4 regions of the Desulforhopalus glucosivorans genome follow, and region 4 is predicted to be linked to each of the others. Evidence: riboswitches for the same ligand, from Rfam matches in the RefSeq annotation. Region 4 holds a riboswitch; each other region holds the start of a gene.
The links. Region 4 has a riboswitch for cobalamin ahead of trpD (anthranilate phosphoribosyltransferase). Riboswitches for the same ligand answer to the same signal wherever they lie in the genome.

Region 1 (4,201 bases), 2.1 Mb from region 4:
AACGTCAATCGATCGACTTTCCTATCCCACTTAGCAAAAAAAATCATCTAAAATTTTGACATAGAGCGAAGCTGTTCTACAGGTAACGACTCTTTTCTTCAATTGAACTAGAAGAGTAAAAGAGTATGGTTACGGATGGAGTTATAGGAGCAACACTGATATCGCCTATCTTTGGTATCTCCAGTATATCTGCAGTGCAAAGTTATGATTTTTTGCATGGCTTATCGAAGTAAAACTTAATTTTAAAAAGGATAATGATGGGATTTCTTTTACATATTCCAGTCATCATGAGTTTTTGGCTGCTGGCAGCTCACTTTATGCGTGATGGACAGACGATAGTAGTTGTTGCAGGACTTCTTTTCCCTTTGATGCTTTTCTATAAGAAAGGCTGGGTGGTACGTGTTGTCCAAGTGGCCCTTGTTTTGGGAGTTGTTGAATGGATCAGGACTCTGATGGTAATACAGGCCATGCGGGTTGAACATGGTTTGCCCTGGGGTCGTCTTGCTATCATTATTGGGGCTGTTGCATTGTTTACCGGTTGCTCAGCGTTGGTGTTTTTTCACAAATCTCTTAAAAGAAAGTACGGTTTGTGATGAGTCTTTTAGCAAGTGGTTCGCGTACATTCATTTTAATAAAGGAGGGTGTTGATAAGTGGATAGTTTTATAAACGCATTTATTGCATATTTTGTGATTGTTGACCCCATTGGTGCTTCGCTCATTTTCAATGCCCTGACAAAGGGGAACGATGCAGGCTATTGTCGTAGGATGGCAATTCGATCAGTGAGTTTGTCACTGCTTCTGGTCCTCTGCTTTGGTTTTTGGGGTGTGGGACTATTGACAACCCTCGGTATTGAGATGGAGTCCTTTAAGATTGCCGGTGGTCTCCTGATTTTCTATGCTGCCTTTGGAATGATTACTAAACCTGATAGTGCCAAAGATGATGAGGGTGATTTAACGTATGATGATATTTCTGTTTTCCCTCTTTCCATCCCCCTTATTGCAGGACCTGGTTGCCTAACTCTTACAATCCTTCTGTTCTCAGGGGTTCGTGAACAAGAAATATCCTTTTTGCCATTAGTTGCAGCTGTTGTTATAATTTATGTTTTGACCCTCATCTGTTTTTTGTTTGCAAAACCGTTGGTGCACCTTGTGGGGCAGACAGCAAACGATGTGTTCAAAAGACTGCTTGGAGTGCTACTTGCCTCTCTTGCTATTCAATTTATTGCTGATGGTGTGAAAGGTCTCATGTCTTAGCTTTTAAGCTTTTTTAAATATGCCCGATAAACGAGATAAGTCCCCTAATGTCTCACTACGTTCACTTATCTGGAAGTAATGTTACGTTCGCAATGTTAAAAGGTTCTCCCGTTTTCTCGGAGTCTAGGCGACCTGTTTTTTGACAGCTTTTCTGGGGTAAGATACTGATAAGAAATGAAATTGTATACACTACGCAAGCATCGTTGAGTTGTGGCATTGCTTGGCAGTGCGCCTGTTGTGGGTGTAAAACGCACCTTATCCTTCAATACTCGTGGGATATCCGCAGCGCTGTGATGGGTAGTGTTTATTGCACTACTACGCTGTTGTATTGAAAATCACAGCTTCCTGTCATACAATAAGAGAACAGTGAATGTTAACATATATGCCTGATGTGGGCTCTTTATAATCCTGCAGTTGCAGTCTGTTAACTGTAGAATTTATGTAAGTGAAGGTTGAAGCCGAACCACCTCAGGATGAGGAGGTTCGGCTTTGTCTGTTGCGGCTGTTGGTTTCTCTGTTTCATCGTATTGGGGTGGAATTTCATTACGTTAACTCAATGTAACAGGAGGCTTCTAATGGATATCAAAAATATTCTTCTTCCCTTTGATGGTTCTAAATACTCAATGCATGCCGCTGAGTATGCCCTTGGTGTTGCAAAACTCACAGGGGCCCATATTAATGTAATATATTGTGATGATTGGCAATTACATGGTTCCGAAGTGTCCGATGACGTTATTGAGCAGATCCGAGACAACAGGAAGATAGCTGTGAAGGATTGTCTGTTAAAAGCAGGTGCTGTTTTTTCCGGAAATGGTCCGGAATATACTCTCGAATCAGTCTCTGGCTCACCGGGAGAGGTGTTGACCGAGCGTGCTAAATCAAAAGAATATGATTTGATCATTATGGGCTCCCATGGTCACTCAAATATTGGCGGCCTCTTTTTAGGCAGTGTAACCCATAAGGTGCTTAATAAAATATTTTGTCCGGTTTTGATTGTTCCATGAAAATGATTCTCGTGCACAACGAAAAACAATACTACTTTGTAGGTGATTGATAATAAGTGAAAAAAGCTTGACTTGTTTCTGAAATTACGGTCTTCTTTAACAACTTTCAGGTGCATTAAGATGCTTAAAAGGGAATCCGGTATAAGTCCGGAACGGGCCCGCCGCTGTAACCGGGGACGAAAACCACATATAAGTCACTGGCATATGCCGGGAAGACGTGGTGATTAGGATGATCCGGGAGTCAGAAGACCTATCTGAAATTACATTGTAGAGTTTTCCTCTGGACAGGGACACTACACAAGAGACGAGGATATCAGGGAATCCCGGATCATTTTATATGATCCGGGATTTTTTTATTTAAACAGGTTGGTCAATTATCTGGGAGATTTGCAATGAAGAAAGGTTGGTGTGGTATAACCGCAGTACTGGTTTATTTGTGTGTTTTCTCTGTCTCTGCATTTGCTTCCGGTGCTAAAGGGATCCCTGGTTCCGGAAAAAATGCCATAGTTCTCGCAAGTTTTGGAACGACGGTTCCGTCTGCTGTGTCATCAATCATTAATATCCAGGACGAGGTGAAGAAGGCATATCCCAAGACGGAAGTACGCATGACCTTTACTTCAAATATTATTCGCTCTGTATGGAAAAAACGTCAGGCAGAACCGCAAAAATGGCTCGATCAGGGAATCCCTGAAGAGATCCTCTATGTGAAGAATTTTATCGCAACAATAGGTGATCTTTTAGAAGATGGATATACCAATATCGTGGTACAGCCAACCCATATGTTTTTCATGGAACAGTCCCATGATCTTCAACAATATGTAAACGGCCTTGCTTCTATTCGAACCATGAAAAAGAAGTGGAACCCAATTCACTCAATTGTCATGGGGCGTCCTGCCCTTGGTATGCCCGGTGACGTTTATCCCTATCATGACGATGTGGATGCAGTTATAAAAACCCTTGAAGGGGATGCTCAACAGGCAAAAGAAGAGAATGCTATTCTTGTCTATATGGGACACGGCAATGAGCACTGGTCTACAGGTATTTATGCTGAAACTCAGAAAAAAATGCGTGAAGCGTATCCGGATGTAACTACTTTTGTTGGTGTTGTAGAAGGTTCTCCTGCAATCACTGATTTTATAGGTCATTTAAAGTATGCTAAGACCCAAAAAGTATTGCTGAAGCCATTTATGATAGTGGCTGGTGATCATGCCACCAATGACATGGCAGGTCCTGAAGAAGACTCTTGGAAATCAGTTTTAACCAAAGAAGGTTTTGATGTGAATCCTGTATTGGAAGGACTCGGGTCCAATACAGAGTTTGCCAAAATTTTTGTTGATCACATCGCTGATGCAGCAAAAGAAAGAGGTATCCACCTGAAGTAGTAGTATGTATCACCAAGAACAAGGATGGTCGTGAGCCCGGCCATCCCTGTTCGCCCTCTGTCCCCCTCCCTTCTTTATGCAGTTTCTGTAATTGTTAATTTTTTCAATTTAAAAACAATAAAAACGCAAAAAAAAGCCACAAAATTGTTGACATGATCAGTCTTTCGTCTACATTACCGCCAATCTTATAATCTGAGTGTAAAGGAGGCTTTTGTGCGTAATCATTGGAGCAGTAGGTTTGGTTTTATTCTGGCAGCTGTCGGTTCAGCCGTAGGTCTTGGAAATATTTGGAAATTCCCATTTATTACGGGGATGAATGGTGGTGGTGCCTTTGTGTTGGTGTATCTCGTTGCCATTATGTTTTGCGGTTTACCAATTCTCATGGCTGAGTTTCTCATCGGTCGACATTCACAAAAAGATGTTGTCGGTTCCTTTCGTGAATTGACTCCAAACTCCGTTTTCTGGAAAAGCATAGGGTGGCTCAGTCTTGCCTCAGCATTTATTATTTTATCCTATTATGGAGTAGTTGCCGGTTGGACCCTTGATTATCTGTTTACATCA
Region 2 (4,201 bases), 1.7 Mb from region 4:
TTTCTCATCCCTTTCACCCCGTCTTTCTGTTATGCAAATTGTCGAAGAAGGACTTCAGGTTCACCGCCCCGAGCTGAGTCGTGCCGAGCGCGCAGTCCTGGTAAACGAGACATTACATGAAGTGGGTTTAGATGAAGAAATGTCCAGTCGCTATCCCCATGAATTTTCTGGTGGACAGAGACAACGAATCGCCATTGCACGGGCAATCATACTTAAACCAAAATTTATTATACTCGACGAACCGACATCTGCTCTTGATGTAACCATCCAGAAGCAGATCATAGAACTACTACTCGCCCTGCAGCAAAAACATAATATGAGCTATATGTTTATTTCCCATGACCTCAGGGTAATCAGAGCAGTTTCAGATTATGTGGCGGTGCTTAAAGATGGAATTATTGTAGAGTCCGGGCCCACTGCTCAGATCTTTGAAGCACCTGAGCATGAGTATACCCGAACTCTTTTTTCAGCCTTGAACTTAGAGAAAATAGCACCTCTCTAACCGAGCCTTAAAAATAGTTACTCTTCAGTGACCAGTTCTTTTTCTTTTTTCTGAGAGCACTTATCGCCTGCGATGTCATCTTTAAAAAGAGAGTGCCCTCTTTCCATCGCACAGAAATCACCGCACATGGTACAGGTGGACTCATTCTCTGGCTTTCTACTTTGACGAACCTCTGTCATTTTTTCAGGAAACATTGAAAGCTTGAAATACTCTTCAAAATCACTGTCTCTTCTGGCAATGGCTGCCTTCTTTTCCACCTCTCGCTTCTCAGGATATTTTGCAATATCACCGATTCTTGCTGCAAGCCGTGTAGCCCGAACGCCTTCACGAACATCGTCTTCAGTTGGCAGTGCCAAGTGCTCGGCGGGGGTAATGTAGCAGATTAGATCTGCCCCATGCCACGCAGACTGAGCAGCACCAATGGCTGCTGTAATATGATCATAACCGGCACCGGTATCTGCAGGGAGTGGTCCAAGTACATAATATGGAGCCCCACCGCTCATTGCCTTTTCAAGCATGATATTACCGCTTATCTCGTCAAGAGGAACATGCCCCGGGCCTTCCACCATCATCTGGCAACCCATGTTTCTACCAAGTTCTGCAAGTTCACAGTTGATGATCATTTCAGCCATCTGCGCCCTGTCATGACTATCGTGAATTGCACCTGCACGAATACCATTTCCAAGGGATAAAACAGCATCATACTTCTTCATCAGCTCACAGACCCTGTCGAACTGCTCATACAGAGGGTTTTCTCTGTTATGGTATTCCATCCATGAAACCATAAAGGTACCACCTTTAGAGACAAGGCCTCCATAACGAAACCCCTGCTTACGAAGTCTCTCGATGGAGAACCTGTTAATACCACAATGGATAGCCATGAAACTAATACCATCCTGAAGTTGTCTTTCAATAAGTTCAAAGAGGTATTCAGGATCCAGCTTATTGGGGTTTCTATACTTTTTAGTGGCTTCGGCAAATGCCTGATAGAGAGGAACGTTACCCACAGGAAGAGAGCAGCTGCCAAGGACAGATCTGCGGATTGCATCAAGATCCCCGCCAGTTGAAAGTTCCATCAGGGTATCAACTTTTTCATGCTCTGCAATACGAGCTTTTCTGATCTCAAGTTCAACATCAGATATATCCGACGAAGTACCTATAGATGCGTTGATTTTTGTCCGTAGACCTTTACCGATTCCTACTATTTTCTGGTGGGGTCTAACAGCACATCCAGGGATTACAATATGTCCTTTTGCAACACGATCCCTAATCTCTTCTCCGCTGAAACCTTCATCATTTGCAACCTGTTGCATCTGAGCGGTGACCGTCCCTTCATTTGCCAATTCAATCTGTGTTTTCATTGCATTCTCCATACAGTTACCCCACCCATGGGCAATAAAAAAGTCCGTACCACGGCAAGCGTGATACGGACTTTTTTACGGACGGGAAAGTCTATGTTCAAACAGGCAGGTCTTCTGACTTACGGATCATCCTCCATCTGCACCTTCCCACTTTTTGAGTATTAAAAAGCAGTGGTGTATAGCAGATGTTGTCCCCGCTTACAGCGCTGGCCCAACGCTACGGATTTTCACCGTATTCCCTTTTCAGTAACATAACAGTTACCACCTGTGAGATATGTAGTTTTACTGCAGGCAAATTACAGGAAAAATTTATTTATGTAAATCCCTATTTTGCAATTGTAAGCATGTAGCCTTTTTGGAAAAATGTTGTACCGTAAACCAGGTGAGACAAGTGAACACAGACATATCACTCTCAACAAAACCGTTCGCCAGCACCACTACAAAAATTTACGTTTTGATCGTAAATACAGATCCATACAAAGAATTACTAAGGTTATTTACAACACAATGTTTCCCCAATCAATTCTATCATCAGCCCCGCACACACCGGGGGTTTACATTATGCAGGACCAGAAATCCACAGTCCTGTATGTAGGCAAGGCCAAGGATCTGCATAAACGGCTGTCATCATATGCACGGTTTTCAGCAGCCGAACATAATAAAACCAGCATAATGCTTCAAAAAGTCAGTAAAGTTGACGTTCTACTCACCCATACCGAGAAAGAAGCTCTGATCTTAGAGGCTTCTCTTATTAAAAAGCATAAACCCAAATATAATATCATTCTCCGCGATGATAAAAACTACCCATACATCAAGGTTACAGTACAGGAAGAATGGCCAAGAGTACATATGGCAAGAAGGAAGTCCCGTGACAAGGCACGCTACTTTGGTCCATACTCATCATCTGGAGCCATGTGGTCTACGCTCCGTCTTATCGCAAAGCTTTTCCCTCTTCGAAACTGCAAGGGTGGCAAGCTGAAAAAAAGAGACCGCCCCTGCCTCAATCGTCAAATTGGTAAATGCCTGGCACCATGTGCAGGAAATGCTGATCGTAAGCTGTATATGGAGCATGTGAAAAAAATCATCATGCTGCTTGAGGGGCGTAACAGAGACCTGATCAAATCATTAAACGAGCAGATGCAGGCAGCCGCACAAGCACTCGAATTTGAAAAAGCAGCAACGCTCAGAGATCAGGTTGGCGCTCTATCTAAAACACTTGAGAAACAGGTCATTTCTGCAAGCCACACCATGAATCAGGATGTCTTTGGCTTTGCTAGAAAAGACGCCGCTGTCACTGTCTCTCTGTTATTTATTCGCAATGGACTGATTAATGGCAGTCGGTCCTTCTTCCTCGCTGACCCTTATGGTGATGACGCCTCAATCCTGTCTCAGGTACTCAGCCAGTTCTACACAGATGAGACAGTAGTGCCCTCTGAGATTCTCCTCCCCTTTAGCCCAAGCGACCTTGACCTCCACAGCGAATTCTTAAGCGATAAATCAACCACCAGGGTCGAGCTAAAAATTCCCCAGCGGGGTGAGAAATTACAACTCATAGCCATGGCGAATACCAATGCAATGCAGGTCTTTGAAGAAAAGGAGAAAAAGAAAAGTTCCTGGGAACATTTAAGTAAAACAATGTGCAAGACCCTCCACCTCGACCGCGCACCAAACCGTATTGAGTGTCTGGATATTTCAAACATCAGCGGCAAGCAAGCTGTGGGCTCACTTGTATGTTTTACCAATGGTGAAAAGGACACCTCCAACTTCAGGCACTATAAAATTCGAACCGTTGATGGGCCAAATGACTACGCCATGATGAAAGAGGTCCTTGAAAGACGACTCACAAGAGGGATTGAAGAGGACACCCTTCCTGATATGTTTGTGGTTGATGGTGGCAAGGGGCAGCTTGGTATGGCACTCGCCGTGGCAAAAGACCTTGGTATTACCAAAGATATTGATTGGATTGGCATAGCCAAAGAAAAGGAAGATGAAGGTGAAAAACTGTACAAACCTGATCGCAAAAACCCCATCGTTCTGCTGCCCCATAATCCGATCATCCTCTATCTCATGAGAATTCGTGATGAATCTCACAGGTTTGGTGTAACCTTTCATAGAAAGCTGCGTAACAAGGCAACACTCACATCAGAACTTGACCGAATACCTGGCATTGGAACGGAGAAAAAGAAACAGTTACTCAAACACATGGGAAGCCTCAAACGTGTAAAAACAGCGAATATTGAAGAACTGTGCGAGGTCCAGGGTATTGGTCCTGAAATCGCATCAACAATATTCAATTTCTTCAACCAGTCAGTAACTTAAAGCGAATACCTAATGTTTC
Region 3 (4,201 bases), 1.5 Mb from region 4:
TGATACTCTCTCTTATTCGTTCGAGATTAACCTCTGTCCCAGCAAGGAGTTCATATTTGTCCCACGGTGCTTTTATATCCATCGCAATATAATCAATGAGGTTTTGTTTAAGCAGATTGAAAATGGTCTCCGGTTTGCTGCCATTGGTGTCAAGTTTGACCTTGTAGCCCAAGGCTTTAATGGCAGTTGCAAAGAAAACAAGGTCTTTCTGTATTGTTGGTTCCCCCCCTGAGATAACAACTGCTGAGACAGTTGTACGCCGCTTTTCTAAATACTCCAGGACATCCTCGGCGCTTAATGATGAATGGCCAGCGCTTGTCGCAAGTAATGGCCTGTTGTGACAGAATGGACAGGCAAAATTGCAGCCTTGCAGGAAGATAACTATTGCAGGAGTTCCAGGATAATCGCAGAGAGATAGTTTTTGTAGGCCACCAATTATCATGGGCAGGACTCCATCTGGTAATGGCTTCTCTTTGAAAACTCGGCACGTTTTCCTGCGTTCCACTGTTTAACCGGCCGCATATATCCAACAACTCTCGAGTATATTTCTGTAGGTTCGTTGCAGGTGGTACAGGTCTCAACTTCCCCCTTTAAATATCCATGGGTTGGGCATATGGAAAATGATGGAGAAATGGTGAAGTATGGTATCTGATAGTTTTCGCACACTGATTTTATAAAAAGTTTAACAGCATTTGGATCCGGCGCGGCTTCCCCTAGAAATACATGTTGAACTGTCCCTCCGGTATATTGAGCCTGTAGGTTATTTTGTAAATTCAGGATATGAAAAATATCATCACTATAGTTAACCGGAAGTTGGGTTGAGTTGGTGTAAATTGGAATGGTTGGGCTGGTTTCAGTTGTCAGCCCTGCACTCATCTCAGGGAAGCGCTTCTGGTCCAGCTGTGCAAGCCTGAACCCGGTTCCTTCTGCAGGGGTGGCCTCAAGGTTGTAGTGATTTCCGGTTTCTTCCTGGAAATTTTGCAGTTGTTCTCTGATATATTGCAAAATCTCAAGGGCGAACTCCTGACCATTTTTTGTACCTATGTCAGTGTCCAGTAAGTTAAGTACGGCTTCATTTGCTCCAATGATACCAATGGTTGAAAAATGGTTGTCCCAGTAAGTTGTAAAGCGTTCTTTGATCTTTCTTAGATAGTATTTTGTGTAGGGGTAGAGGCCTTTTTCTGTGTACCGTTCCAGTGATTTACGTTTTATTTCAAGACTGTCTTTGGCAATTAGGAGACGCTTTTGTAACATCTCAAAAAACTCATCCCTGGTGCTTGCCTGGAATCCAATGGCCGCAAGGTTGATGGTTACAACACCGATGGAGCCAGTAAGTGGATTTGCACCAAAGAGGCCTCCACCCCGTTTCTCCAGTTCCCGGGTGTCAAGCCGTAAACGACAGCACATAGACCGGGCATCATCCATTGAAAGATCGGAGTTTACGAAGTTTGCAAAGTAGGGGATGCCATATTTGGCAGTGACATGCCAGAGTGAGTCCAGGTCACTGTTGTCCCAGTCGAATTCGTCGCTGATATTGTAGGTAGGGATGGGAAAGGTGAAGACTCTTGAGTTTGCATCGCCCCCAGACATTACCACAAGAAATGCTTCGTTAATCATGTTCATTTCATGCTGGAAATCCCCATATTTTTCAGCCTGTTCAACTCCTCCAATTATCACTGGTTGTGCAGCAAGAGCTGCTGGTGGTTGTAAGTCCATGGTGAGGTTAGTGAAGGGTGTTTGAAACCCCACACGGGTAGGAACATTGAGATTAAATATAAACTCCTGAATTGCTTGCTGCGTTTCTTTTTTGCTGAGTTTATCCGCCCTGATAAATGGGGCAAGAAGAGTATCAAAACTTGAAAAAGCCTGGGCGCCAGCGGCTTCTCCCTGAAGGGTATAGAAGAAATTCACAATTTGGCCAAGAGCGCTGCGAAAGTGTTTGGCAGGCCCTGACTCAGCTTTTCCTGCAACTCCTCTAAATCCATTTTTCAGTATGTCTTGAAGGTCCCATCCGACGCAGTAGACTGAAAGAAGCCCGAGGTCATGGAGGTGAATGTCTCCGCATTCATGGGCAGCACTTACTTCCTGTGGATAAATCCTGTGGAGCCAGTAGTTTTTGCTGATTTCATTGGCAACATAGTTGTTAAGACCCTGGAGCGAATAAGCCATATTACTGTTTTCTTCCACCTGCCAGTCGAGACGGTCGAGGTAATTGTCTATGAGCTGGATATCGGCTTGTTCAATCAACTCCCGCATTTTAGTTCGTTGATCCCGGTAGAGTATATAGGCCTTAGCTGTCTTTTTATAGGGAGAGTATAGAAGAGTCTCTTCTACAAGGTCCTGAATATCTTCTACTGATGGTGTACTGGTTGAAATGAGATCCTGGGCAAGGTTAAGCACTCTGATTGTAAGCCTCTTTGCTTCTGGTCTGTCAAATTCATCAGTTGCCTGGCCGGCTTTCCAGATGGCTTCGGTAATTTTTTCAGATTCAAATGAAACGATCTGCTGATTTCTTTTTTTCACGCCAGTAAAAAGAGCAGAAAAAATAGCGGTAAAAGGTTTGGGCTGCGGCAGTACTTGTGACATGGTTTACTCCCTTTCCACGAAGGCTGTAAAATGATGGGTATGGAATATTGGCAGGTTTTCGGACTCATGAACGTTGGGTTGTACTTGCCTACTGACCATCGCTTTCCAGACATCGTCCAGTGCTTTTGATGGTGGTCGTTTTCATTTACCGCTGCGGGACAGTCCCGGATTTTCACCAGGTTCCCTGTTGCCGCGCTTGTTCTAGCCCTGATCAAGGGGTAAGTACCTTCACGAAATTCATTCATAAAAAACAAATAAGCGTATACTTCGAGAAATGAATTTCTAAGGACTAAAGCGCACCAATATAGATTGATGTTGATTATATGGTATATGCTTTTTTAGTCAACACAAAATATTGTGTGTTTGTGGTTTTTGGCAGCTAGGCATTGTAAGGACAATTCCATTTTTTCTATTTCATCCTAAAGATATCTTTATAAGGTGCCGATGGAGATAAGTGTGAAAAGCTTTTATTAGTCAAGGATGACTGAGATAGCTTGAATTCTACATTAAAGCCAAGGAGGGCTCCAAAATGATAATTTCTGATTCAGCAATACAGCTCTTTTCTGAGCGAACTTCAGTTGAAATGCATCAAAAACGTGAATCTCTCACCGTCTGGAATGGAGATAAAGAACCACGCATATCCAGAGCAAATAGAGGTAGAGGACGTGAGTTAAATTCGTCCGTTGAACAGGTTCAGCGGGGAAACGATAAAGTCTCTTTAGGTCGTCACGGTCATATGAGAAACCGTCAGGTGAGTGAGACTGATATGGAAGTACCAGATGATCAAAAAAATACTGTAAGTCTGAATATGCGTGTTCTTCAAGCCATGTTTGAAAGGATTACGGGACGAAAATTTCAGATAGCTGAACCTGTTTCAGCAAATCAGGGCAATTTTGATGAATCCGCTGTTGTTGCAGCCAGTGAAGGAGAAGCTGTTGTGCCAGCAGAAGAAAGTGAGGGTTTTGGAATGGTCTATGACTACCATGAATCCCACTACGAATATGAAAAAACCGAGTTTCAAAGTGCAGGAGTTATTAAAACAGAGGATGGCCGGGAAATTGATTTTAATGTCAGCCTGTCCATGAGTCGTGAATTTTATAGCGAGCAGAATGTAAACATTCGGGCTGGTGATGCTCTGAAAGATCCTCTGGTTGTCAATTTCTCAGGAGGTGCTGCTGAGGTGACTCAGAGGGATTTTCACTTTGATATTGATGCAGATGGACAGTCGGATCAGATTGGTTTTGTGGGTCCCGGAAGCGGATTTCTTGCCCTTGATAAAAACGGCGACGGGGAAATAAATGATGGAAGCGAACTCTTTGGAGCATTGTCCGGGGACGGCTTCGCAGATCTGGCCGAATACGATACCGATGGAAATAACTGGATCGACGAAAATGATGATATCTATGATAGCTTAAGGATTTGGGCCAGGGATCAGCTTGGAGAAGAACAGCTGATGGGACTCGGTCAGGCAGGTGTAGGTGCTTTTTATCTTGGCCATGTTGAAACCTTGTTTTCGGTAAATGATAGCGATAACGTAATGCTCGGTCAGGTTAAAGAGACTGGTCTTGCGGTTATGGAAACGGGTCAGGTTGTGACCATGCAGCAGTTGGATCTC
Region 4 (4,201 bases):
CAAATGCTTGTAGTACAGTATCACCGATCTGATGTCCCCAGGTGTCATTAACCTCTTTAAAGAAATCAAGATCACCTATTATGAGTGACAAATTACCCTTGTATCTGGTTGCTCTGCGGATTTCTTCCTCTAGTTTGATATCGGAGTATCGTCGGTTGTATAGCCCGGTCAGTACATCTGTAATTGAGATCCTTTGTAACTCCTTGCTCTGTTCTTGTAGTTTCTTGTTTGCTTCAGCAATCTTCTTATTAAGGTGAAAGAGTTGTCTGTTCCAGAGGAGAATAAGTAGAACAATGATTGAAAATATAGAGAAAAACTTCCAAAGGGCAGTGTAGTCAAATTTTGTGTCAAAGCGGATAGACATCCATTTTTGATACACGGAGTCAATATCGTCTTGGGGGATTGAACGGATAAGTTTACTCATTATTGAGTTGAGGTAGGGCCTGTCTTTTTGGCTCCGTATTCGTATTGTGCCCTCAGAACCAGAATATCCAGCAATCTTCAGGTTGGTAAGGCCCAGGTGACGGATATAATGAGCTGCAACAGGCAGTGCGAGGAGTGCTCCGTCACTGGTTTTGTTTGAAACGTGTAACAGACATTCCTGGGCATTGTCGTAAGGTAACACTGAAATATGCGGGTAGAGCGATGAGATATTGTTCTCATTGAGATCATATTGTACTACTGCAAGTTTTTTGCCAACAAAATGCTGGAGTCCCGCGATAAAACCTTCTTCCTCCCTGGTTATAATAGCTGTCTGAAACTTGAGTATTGGACTTGTAACATTGGTTTGTCTATCAAGTTGCTCGTTCATTGTAATCATGGGAATTATGTCACATTCCCCTTTCTTAAATTTTTCCTGGGATTCTTGCCAGGTGGTGGTGGGAACAAGATTAAATGATATGTTCAGCTTTTCTGAAAATAAATCAAACATATCAGTTGCCATGCCCGAAACCTGACTGTTTTTTATGTCGGCAAAAGGCATGGCTTCAGGGGTGATGCAATAGTTGATTGAATAATGTTCACTCAGAAAAATCTTTTCATCAGGAGTAAGCCCTACATCCGCTTTACCAACTGCTCTGCCATCCCGGCTGAACCATTTCAGTTTTAATGATTCCAGGGTTTGGGGCGGGATACTATTGTGCGCTTTTGCAAGGATTTGAAACAGAATGGGATTAGTTTTTAAAACCGCAAAGTGCATGGATGATGTTTTTTGCAGTTCAACATCTTCAATCCACTCGGATAGTTTTAAATCATAAAATCCAAATTTACTCATGAAGTATTGAGCTATTTCCTTTTGTTCGACTGTAGCATAGACCTTTCCCTGATCAACATATTCGAGGGCTTGCCTGGAGCTGGCAACTTCAACAATATGGATGCCTGGATAGTATTTCTTGAAAAATTCAATGGATGACCAGCCCCTAGGTAGCGCAATAATCTTTCCCTCAAGATCGTTTAGGTTATGAGTAAGTGGGCTGTCATTTCGCAATATCAGAACGTTTTTACTATGATAAAAAGGGGGAGAAAAATGTGAGGTCTTCTCTCTTTCAGGAGTAATTGATAAACAGTGTAGAAGATCAATTTCTCCCCTTTGGTATTTGTTCACCAGTTGGTCCCAGGTATAGCCGTTAATGTACTCAAATTGAATCCCTGAAGTTTCTGAGAGTAGATTCATTAAATCTATGCCGAAGCCATAGGGCTTGCCAGAAAGAGCAAAATCAAATGGAGGCCAGTCAAACTCGTTGGAAACTGTGATTGTAGGATGTTCCTTAATCCAGAGTTTCTCTTGCTCAGTGAGGGCTATTTGAGCAATCGATGGAAGGGGAGTGGCGATTGAGGTTGCGGTCTTGTCGGGCTCTGTCTCGGCAGCAAAGGTGGCAGGAAGACTCGTGAAAAATAGATGAAATAAGACTGTTGCAAGGATGAATTTATTTTTGAACATACATTCCTTGTATTATCTGTTTTGTTTTCTGATCTCTAGACATATTGTGTCTATTCTAGCACAGGGAATCCTTTATAATATAGTATTTTGTCAAATCAGTAGAAATAGTTACTTTAATACCATCACCCTATAAAGCCGTTGAATTTCTGGAATAAGATGGTATAAGAATTTTATCAGGTGCATACAACGTTAAAAGGAAAGACGGTGTGAGTCCGTCACAAGCCAGTCCTTGCTGTATACGGAGGCTGCTGTAACTGAAGAGCTGTTGGCTTCTTCATCCCGGGATTTTTGCCCGGGTCGTCACTGGAAAGTCCGGGAAGGCGGTTACAAGCAGGATAATCCGTAAGTCAGAAAGCCTGCCTGTTATGATAGCAATTTCACTGCTGTCATCAGAGTATACCCACTGGAGATACTCTGTGTCTGTGAATAATCGTTGTGCTGTTTTTTGTAGATTCAGCCCAGTGGATTATGCCGTCGCGGATACGGAGATCTACCTCATGAAGTTTCTTTTTCCCGTATCCTGATCTATTTGTTTTGAGTTTTGTCATGACGCAACGACAAAATACTATTGAGGTACTATTATGGATATGGAAAAAAATCAAAAACTTGGAGCTTGTATTGGACAGCTGATTCGAGGTGAGGATCTCTCGGAAAAGAGCGCCTATGATGCCTTTACCATGGTGCTTGGTAATGAAGTTACCGAGATGCAGCAGGGAGCTTTTTTAGCAGCACTTACTGCAAAAGGTGAAACTGCCCAGGAAGTTGCCGGCGGTTGGAAGGCTGTATATGAGCTGGATACTGAAAAGGTCGATTTTGGTGATTTGGCAGTTGTTGATAATTGCGGTACCGGCATGGATACCTTTAAGACCTTCAATATCAGCACTGCGGCCTCTCTTGTGGCTGCTGCAGGTGGTGTAAAAGTTGCCCGTCACGGGGCAAGAGCCATTACTTCATCCTGTGGAACTGTTGATATGGCAGAACTACTCGGAGTTGATGTTGAGTGCGGTGTGGATCTTGTTAAAAAAAGTGTGGTTGAGGCGGGTATAGGTCTTTTTAATGGCATGAGCCCCACTGTACATCCCATGGCTCTTGGTAGGATACTTTCCCAGATATGCTTTGGCTCCCCACTCAATATTGCAGCCTCTCTTGCCCATCCGGGTCTTCCAAAAGTAGCCGTGAGAGGTGTCTATTCACCATCTCTATTACAACCGGTAGCAGAGGTTATGCAGGCCATCGGTTACAGTGATGCCCTTGTTGTCTACGGTTCAATCAACGGCAGTGATAAGGGTATGGATGAGGGCTCAGTTTGCGGTGAAACCGTTGGGGTTCAGTTGAAAGATGGCATAATAGAGCCACTATCCTTTATGCCTGAAGATGTTGGCTTAGGTCTGCATAGTGCGGATTTAATCTCTTCAGAACGGAACCGGGATAGAGCTGCAAAGCATATGTTTGAACTTCTTGCAGGAAGAGGGACTGAAGCTAAAAACGATGCTGTTATCCTCAATAGCGGTCTGATCTTTTATGTTAAAAATGAAGTGGCAACTATACAGGACGGCGTAGAAAAAGCGCGGGAGTTACTCTTGTCTGGTCAGGCAATGAAGAGTCTTGAAGGGTGGGTCTCTGTGCAGAACCGTGACGCTGATAAGGGACGCGCAAAACTGGAGGCTCTTGGTAATGGCTGAGGTGTTAGCAACCGAACTGCTCATCGTTAAAGAGGGTGAGAAGTATATTCGTTTTTTGGAGACAGGTTTTGAGTACTGCTCCATGAATAAGGCTTCTGTTTTTCCTTTAGAGAGTATTGAGGAAGTAAAAGTACGCTGCAGCAAGATACGTCTGGAAACCCAAGGTTTACAGCTTATGAAGCTTGTTATTACTGAAGAACCTTTCTTAGCGTGAAAACAATGCAATTGATACTGGAAAAAACAGGCATTTTAACTGTTGAAGAATCTTCTTCTCTTCCTGCCGTTGGCGCTGGACAGGTACGATTAAAGGTGCTCTCCTGTGCCATATGCAGGACAGATGCGAAGATGTGGCAGCAGGGGCATAGGGATTTATTACTCCCCCGTGTCCTGGGCCATGAGATTGCTGGTATCGATGAACGTGATGGCAAAATATATACGGTTTGGCCGGGACAGTCCTGTGGGACGTGCAGCTATTGTTTGAGTGGCAGAGAAAATCTTTGTGAAGAAATGAAGATTATCGGTTTTCACTCCGATGGTGGTTTTGCAAGTCATGTTGTGGTTCCTGAAAAGAGTCTTATTC

Region 1: another riboswitch for cobalamin. It lies ahead of ACX6CI_RS12180 (sirohydrochlorin cobaltochelatase); the one in region 4 lies ahead of trpD (anthranilate phosphoribosyltransferase).
Region 2: another riboswitch for cobalamin. It lies ahead of thiC (phosphomethylpyrimidine synthase ThiC); the one in region 4 lies ahead of trpD (anthranilate phosphoribosyltransferase).
Region 3: another riboswitch for cobalamin. It lies ahead of ACX6CI_RS20495 (ribonucleoside triphosphate reductase); the one in region 4 lies ahead of trpD (anthranilate phosphoribosyltransferase).

The regions. Positions count from the first base shown of each region.
Region 1 covers NZ_AP044854.1:2,811,383-2,815,583, reverse strand. Annotated here, with positions in the region: gene ACX6CI_RS12195 (hypothetical protein) at 255-593, shown strand; gene ACX6CI_RS12190 (MarC family protein) at 652-1,254, shown strand; gene ACX6CI_RS12185 (universal stress protein) at 1,830-2,258, shown strand; cobalamin riboswitch at 2,350-2,530, shown strand; gene ACX6CI_RS12180 (sirohydrochlorin cobaltochelatase) at 2,651-3,640, shown strand; gene ACX6CI_RS12175 (sodium-dependent transporter) at 3,854-4,201, shown strand, end outside.
Region 2 covers NZ_AP044854.1:2,429,677-2,433,877, forward strand. Annotated here, with positions in the region: gene ACX6CI_RS10535 (ABC transporter ATP-binding protein) at 1-502, shown strand, start outside; gene thiC (phosphomethylpyrimidine synthase ThiC) at 520-1,863, opposite strand; cobalamin riboswitch at 1,951-2,147, opposite strand; gene uvrC (excinuclease ABC subunit UvrC) at 2,371-4,182, shown strand.
Region 3 covers NZ_AP044854.1:4,788,238-4,792,438, forward strand. Annotated here, with positions in the region: gene ACX6CI_RS20490 (anaerobic ribonucleoside-triphosphate reductase activating protein) at 1-442, opposite strand, end outside; gene ACX6CI_RS20495 (ribonucleoside triphosphate reductase) at 439-2,586, opposite strand; cobalamin riboswitch at 2,619-2,831, opposite strand; gene ACX6CI_RS20500 (hypothetical protein) at 3,116-4,201, shown strand, end outside.
Region 4 covers NZ_AP044854.1:729,872-734,072, forward strand. Annotated here, with positions in the region: gene ACX6CI_RS03170 (transporter substrate-binding domain-containing diguanylate cyclase) at 1-1,939, opposite strand, end outside; cobalamin riboswitch at 2,098-2,317, shown strand; gene trpD (anthranilate phosphoribosyltransferase) at 2,521-3,621, shown strand; gene ACX6CI_RS03180 (hypothetical protein) at 3,614-3,835, shown strand; gene cobT (nicotinate-nucleotide--dimethylbenzimidazole phosphoribosyltransferase) at 3,841-4,201, shown strand, end outside.